DNA from 2 places in the Rhizobium sp. LjRoot258 genome. Region 1 is predicted to be linked to the other one. Evidence: riboswitches for the same ligand, from Rfam matches in the RefSeq annotation. Region 1 holds a riboswitch; the other holds the start of a gene.
What was found. A riboswitch is a leader RNA that binds a small molecule or an ion and turns the genes downstream of it on or off. The one in region 1 is predicted to bind fluoride.
Positions count from the first base shown of each region.

Region 2: another riboswitch for fluoride. It lies ahead of crcB (fluoride efflux transporter CrcB); the one in region 1 lies ahead of ACSQ9D_RS09630 (MutS-related protein).

Region 1 is NZ_CAXUST020000001.1:1,924,180-1,927,593, reverse strand. Features, by position in the region: gene ACSQ9D_RS09635 (DUF190 domain-containing protein) at 1-741, opposite strand, end outside; fluoride riboswitch at 857-935, opposite strand; fluoride riboswitch at 1,044-1,105, shown strand; gene ACSQ9D_RS09630 (MutS-related protein) at 1,224-2,837, shown strand; gene ACSQ9D_RS09625 (MutS-related protein) at 2,834-3,414, shown strand, end outside.
Region 2 is NZ_CAXUST020000002.1:191,115-194,528, reverse strand. Features, by position in the region: gene ACSQ9D_RS21800 (DUF6522 family protein) at 874-1,149, shown strand; gene crcB (fluoride efflux transporter CrcB) at 1,268-1,687, opposite strand; fluoride riboswitch at 1,671-1,732, opposite strand; gene ACSQ9D_RS21790 (class I SAM-dependent methyltransferase) at 1,899-2,714, opposite strand.

The DNA of each region.
Region 1 (3,414 bases):
GAAGCATCGGGCCGCGAGACCGAAGGCCACGCCCGCTGCTCCAACCTTCAGAAGCAGCAGAGCGTCGAGGTGGAAGCCGACGGCGTCTCCAGTCCCTGAAAGGAAGCCGATATGGTAGTGGATATGTTCGATGCCCCAGGCGTGGCAGGTCCAGTCGCCGGCGATCGCCGCCATAAGGCAGGGAATGAGGGCTTCATACTGCATCCGGCCGATCGTCAGGACCTCGAGGGCGAAGATCGCACCCGCGATCGGCGTGCCGAACACCGCTCCGAAGCCGGCGGCGACGCCTGCCATCAGCAGAATGCGGACATCCGCCCGGTCGAGCCGGAAGAGCTTGGCGAAAGCGCCCGCAATGCTGCCGCCGAGCTGGACCGCCGTTCCCTCGCGGCCCGCCGAGCCGCCGACCAGATGGGTCAGCAGCGTCGAGACGAGGATGAAGGGCGCCATGCACAGTGGGACGCCGCCGCCCGGTTCATGGATCTGCTCGACGATGAGATTGTTTCCGCCCTCGGCCGCCCGGCCGAAGCGCTGGTAGGTCATCACTGTTACGAAACCGGCGAGGGGCATCCCGTAGATGAGCCATGGATGGTCGAAACGAATCCCGGTTGCCTGGTCGAGCGCCCAGAGGAAGAAGGCGCACAGAGTTCCGACGGTGGCCGCCATCGGACCGATCACCGCGATCCATTTGGCCATGCTTCGGAGCTGCATGAAACGTGCGTCGACGAATTCTGCGACCGGCATCAGCGGGCCTCCCCGCAAAGGGGTCTGGCGACCATCGAAACGAGATCGGATTTTGTAAGGGAGAACGGTACTAGGTTGAATTCAGGCACGACTCTACTCCTTCGCCGGAACGGCGAGTTGAGTAGGAGTCATCAGCTTCGTCGAGGAAGCGGTTCGGCCACCATGGCCCGGCAGAATCCATTACCGAATCCTCCATATCGATAGGACAGCAATGCTGTCAAGGCAACGCGGCTCTTCGATTTTCATCTCCACTTCCCGTGGCGGCTTCGCTTGAACTTCGTCGCAACAAGCATAACTATGAAGGGACATGCGGTGGTGGAGTTCACCCTAAACAGCCGGTCCGGCCAATGACTCCTGCTCGATGAACAGCAGGAGTCCGTCAAATGGACGATCACAACACATCCCTGGACGGTCGCGCTCGCCCCCAAGAGATTCGCGATCCTGTCGCGCCCAACCAAACACCGTTGTCAAGGACACCCGGCTTGAACCGCAGCGAGCTTGGAACCGCGCCGGGTGCCGTCGTGTCGTCGGAAACTGGCGAGCCAAACGCCCTTTCGATTCCGTTCACTAGCATTCTGTTTTCGGAGACGGATCGTCAGCCCAGCGTCGGTCAATCGCACCAGCCTGAATGCTTTACCGATCTGAACCTCGACCAGATCGTCGCTTCGATCACGATCGGGTACGAGGAGTATGACCTGAAGCCGTTCTTCCATTCCGCGCTGACCGACTGCGACGCGATCGTCTACCGTCAGGAAATCGCGCGCGACGTCGAGGATGCGGAGGTAAGCGCGGTGATCAAAGCCTTCGCCGCCGGCATGCGGGCGGTCCGCGGCAATTTCGAGGAAATCGGCAAGCTGCACTACGACCTCCAGAAGCGGGCGGTGCTGCTCGATGCGATCGACGTCTACTGCGGCTCCTCCGTGGCACTTTCGCGCTCGCTGGAACAGCTTTCGCCGAAGTCGCGCGGCCTTCGGGCCTTCTCAGCGTGGTTGCGGGGCTATGTCGGCAGTTCGAGATTTGTGACGCTGGCAGCTACTGCAAAAGAGCTGCAGGCCCGCCTGGCGGCCGTCCGCTATTGCGTTCTCATAAACGGCAGCAAGGTAACGGTCCGCAACTACAAGGGCGAGGGCGACTACAGCGCCGAAATCGAGGGTGTTTTCGGAAAGTTCAGCCAGGCCGCGCCAAAGGATTACCTGCACGAGCTGCGCGACTGGAGCTGGATGAACCATATCGAGGCGAAGATCCTCGATCTTGTCGCCGCCCTCAACCCGGCGCTCTTCGACCGCCTGCAAGAGTTCTGCACCGCCGAAGACCGCCGATTCGTCGATCCGAGGGTTGCCGCCTTCGACCGGGAAATCCAGTTCTACTTGTCGTATCTCGCCCACATCGCACCCCTGCAGGAAGATGGCCTGCCATTCAGCTATCCGGTGATGAGCGCTGCGATCAAGGAGATGAAGGCCCTCGATTGTTTCGACCTTGCGCTGGCGGCGAAACTGAAAGCCGACGGCGACCGGGTGGTGACCAACGACGTGGCGCTGACAGGCGACGAACGCATTTTGGTCGTGTCCGGCCCGAACCAGGGCGGGAAGACGACGTTCGCCCGCACCTTCGGACAACTTGCCTATCTGGCGCGGCTCGGATGTCCGGTTCCCGGACGCGATGCCAGGTTCTTTCTTGCGGATCGCGTCTTCACGCATTTCGAGCGGCAGGAAGACAGCCGAAACCTGCGCGGCAAGCTGCAGGACGATCTCGTCCGCATCCACGACATTCTCGCTGCGGCGACGCCAAACAGCGTCGTCGTCATGAACGAGATATTCACCTCGACGACGCTGCGGGACGCGACCTTCCTCAGCCGCGAGGTGCTGCAACGAATCCTCGAACTAGATGCGTTCTGCGTCTGGGTGACCTTCATCCACGAACTCGCCGCCTATTCGGACCGAACCGTCAGCATGGTCAGCACGGTGGATCCGGGCGATCACGCCGTCCGGACGTATAAGGTGATCCGGCAGCAAGCGAGCGGCCGGTCCTATGCCCTGTCCATCGCGGAGAAATACGGACTGACAACCGAGCGCCTGAAGGAGCGCATTGAGCGATGAAAGCTCTCTTGATGCACCGAGATCGCGACTTCGACGTGAAGGCGCAATTGCCATGGAACCATCAGGCCTTGATAGAGGACCTGGCGCTCGACACGCTGTTCGATGCGATGTCCGGCGGCGACGCCTTCCTGCGGGAGGTGGCGCGATGCGCGATCCTGCTCGGGAGCTCCGGCTCGACCGACACCATCCAGTATCGTCATGAGATCCTGAAGGGCTGCCTGGAGCATCCGGCGGTCTGCCGCGAGCTCTATGCCATCGCCGTTGGGACGATCGGCCCGAAGGCGAAGTCGAGCTGGAGCTGGTATGGCAACCAGCCGTCTGCCACGCTCCGTCAGGCCGTCGACAAGCTGCAGGTGCTGATGGAACGCCTGAAAATTCTAAGAGAGGTCGCCGATACCCATTCCGGCACCTTCCGCTCCGAGGGCATGTGCAACCTTTTCGCCATGCTGCGAAGCGAGCTCGACGACAGCTATCTCGCGGCGGTCGCCAGCCACCTCGAGAGACTGGCGTTCACGAACGGCGTCCTGATGAGCGCCCGGCTGGGGAGAGGCAACAAGGGTGCGGACTACGTGCTCCG
Region 2 (3,414 bases), on a different contig from region 1:
CCTTCGATTGTTGCTGTGGACTGGCGCAACTTATCCGACTCCGTTTGGATGTGCAAGGCTACCGACCTGACATCGCCGCGGTAGGCATCACGAGAACATTCGCGTGGTCGGCGGCAGGGTGCCAGCTGCCGCTATTTCTTCACGTTTCACTTAGTGGCTGGGTCACTGCCTGGTGCTCCCCGCATTTGCGAGCCCTAGCTGATTAGCTTTGAGCCGGCAGCTCGCGCGAACTTTTCCAGTCTCCGACGGCAAAACCGAGAACCCTAGTCGCGACGCGCCCGACCCGGCGACCTTCGTAGGAAGGGAGAATTAAGGTGCCCGAGCGCCCTGGTCGTTGTTCAAAAAGCTTGGTGACTTCGACGGTGGCAGGTCGACCACTCACCAACGATCTTTGATCTTGCGCAAAGACGAGCGATGGGTCGGTGCTAAGTTGCGAAAAGTCGGGTCCAACCCGTTCCCGAATGGACAAGAGTGCTTGGCCCGCCCGCCAGGAAGGGCGGGCCAGCATCAAGGAGAGGAGCACCGAGCATGTCGTTCAGATTTCTCACCGCATTTCTGAAGTCTTCCGGTGACGGAGGCGTAGTGCTTTTCGAAAATGACGGCGCGCAACGAACCGTTATGATCGATCGGCAGGCCCTATTGACGTTCACGTCTCCGCCTTGTGCAGACGAGAGCCGGCTACAGGACTGCGTCCCTGCGATTTGCGAAATCGCCGCGGCGAAATTGCGGCAGCGCAAGAGTGGTCCGTTCGAACGCATTCGAATATCAGAAGATGACGTGAAGGCCTGGAAGCTCAGGGTACCCAACCTACATTAGACTTACCGCAGTCCCGCATGTGAGACCGCTACGGTACAGGTTTCGATGGAGCATCCTTTGAAGATCGAGACGGATTCAAACGGCGATTTTATTCTGGACGCGGAAGCGATCGCTTCCCGATTTGGAATCTCGCCTGACGCCATGCGGCATCATCTGAAACGTGGAGCGGTCGTCAGCGTTGTCGAAAAGGGCACCGGTTTGGATGACGGCAAATCCCGCCTTTCAGTTCGGTTGGGAAATCGAACGTGGCGGGCCGTTGTTGGCCCAGATTTACGGATTCTCGATGAGGAGCAGCTTTGGGCCTCGAAAAAGCACGTTCGTTCAAGATGCTAACGGACTACATCAACACTAGCGCGACACTACCCGCGTCAGCCGTCAGCCCGCGAGCTTGATTAAGCGGTATTCGGTAATGAATGCCAACAGCGGCAGCTATCGGGCTCTTTTCGGACGTTCAAAGCAACCGACGAACGAGGACCATCGAAAGCGTTAGCGCCACAAGCGATATAACGACACTCGCCAACACATATGATGCCGCCGCCAGATATTGACCGCGTTCCCAAAGAGCCACGGCGTCGAGAGAGAATGTGGAAAATGTAGTGAACCCGCCGATAATTCCTGTCGTCAGAAACAATCTGGTTTCCTGTGCTGAAAAATTGAGTGTCGCGAAAACTGCTACGACAAACCCCATCAAAGCGGACCCGACGACATTAATCGCGAGAGTTCCATAGGGGAAGCTGGGTCCAAGAAGCCGTATCGAAAGCACGCCGACTTCGTAACGAAGCAGGCCACCGAACCCTGAACCGAGAAAAACCAGAAGAAATTCCACGTACGCCTCCTGCTCGCCCCAAGGGGCGTCGATAGCAGGCGTCATCAGCGAAAGCGCGGTTATAGGGGAGACACCATTCCCATCCGGATCATATGCCACCAGTTTTCTTCGAGATCAATATGTCTGCAATTGGTGGCGCAAGGCGGCCCGAGGCTTTCGTCGGCTTTCGGCTGGCCCAAAGCTGCCGTTATGCCCTGCCGCCCCATGTTGGCCCATTGTCGGGACCGCGAACTTAGTGGCTGATTGCCGAGAATGCTCACTCCGCTCTTACGGTCCACGCACCCACTTCAGCCCGACCGATCAACGTACCACCCTTGCCGATCTCGACCATGATGCGGTCCACGAGATCGGCATGACCAATTTCGTCTTTCGTGGCCACCCCGAACTGTTCCATCGACGGCATAAGCGTTGCCACTAGATCGGTCACCAGGTGAACAACGTCGATGGCCGGAGGTCCCGAGGCAATGACAGACTCGAGCCTCAGGGAAGGAGTGGGAAGGCCTGCGGCCTCGAAGAGGGGTGCTAGTCCAGTGCCGAGCCTTGTTCTTGCTCCGGCCGCCTCGATCGTGCGGCTGATCCAGTTGCATACGAGTTCATAGGTCGGCACCAACGGAGAGGATCGCGCGCCGCCCCAGTCCAACTCGTGGAAGACGACGATGCCGCCGGGCTTCACATGCAGCGCGATCTTTTCCAGCGCCGTGTGCGGGTCGGGGATGAATTGCAGAACGTAGCGGCCAACCACGGCATCAAACGGCGCTTCGAAAGCCATCGCAGCGGGATCGCCTTGCCGGAATTCGATCTGTTTCAGGCCCGCCGACTTCGTTCGGGCTTCAGCAGTTTTAACGGCAACTGGGGATACATCGGTACCGAGCACCTCACCGCCGGGGCCGACAATGTCGGCAACGAGGACGGCGACGTCACCCGCACCGCTGCCGACATCAAGTACGCGCATCCCAGCCTTGAGGCCTGCGGCTTCGAAAAACCGACGCGTTATGGGATCGATCAGTCTTGCCTGCGTCGTCAACCGTCGCATCTCGGCATCTGTATGTCCCAGAGCATAGTCTTGCGCCATTCTCCTTCCCTCCAAATGCGTCGAAACGTTTTTCAGTGAAATCAAGATAAGGTTCAGGTCGCCTGCTAAGCGGGCCACCGGGGTCACCGAAGGCATGTCGGCACGAAATCAGACGTTTCACAATAGTCGATTGGCTTACGTTTTCGGTTGGATGCCGTCTGACATGAATGATTGACGTTGGTCCGCGCGAGGATGGGCGTATGCCACCAGCGGGAGAGATCACTGAGAAGATCGATGAAGATCCCCGATCAAAAAGGCGTCCGATCGACTTCATAGACTGGCCAGCCTGCCATCGGTCCCAGATCTCCGATCGCTGCGCGGCAGAAAAATACATGCGACGTCGACGCTTCATGTCCACACTCCTCTTTGACAAAAGAATAGTGTGTTGCATTCATCCCGTGAGCCCACCACCCAAAGCGGACTTTCGAATGTTGACGGCGAGATGCCGCATCACGTATTCGCGTTGGCGAATTGATCCTCCTCAGCACCCTTCGAAGCCAAGGAGTGGGATGTATGAGCAATGAACCCGGCCATCTTCCGACATCCGCTCGAAGAACCACAAATGGAGATGGCCTTTAGCTAGCTACTACCTTCGCACTTCAATAGCAGGCGCACTGCCTGCAATGGTCCAAGAAGGGACGCGAGGAAAAGCCGCACGCATGGGTCTTCCTGATCGAGCGACGGCCGAGCTTCAGTTGTG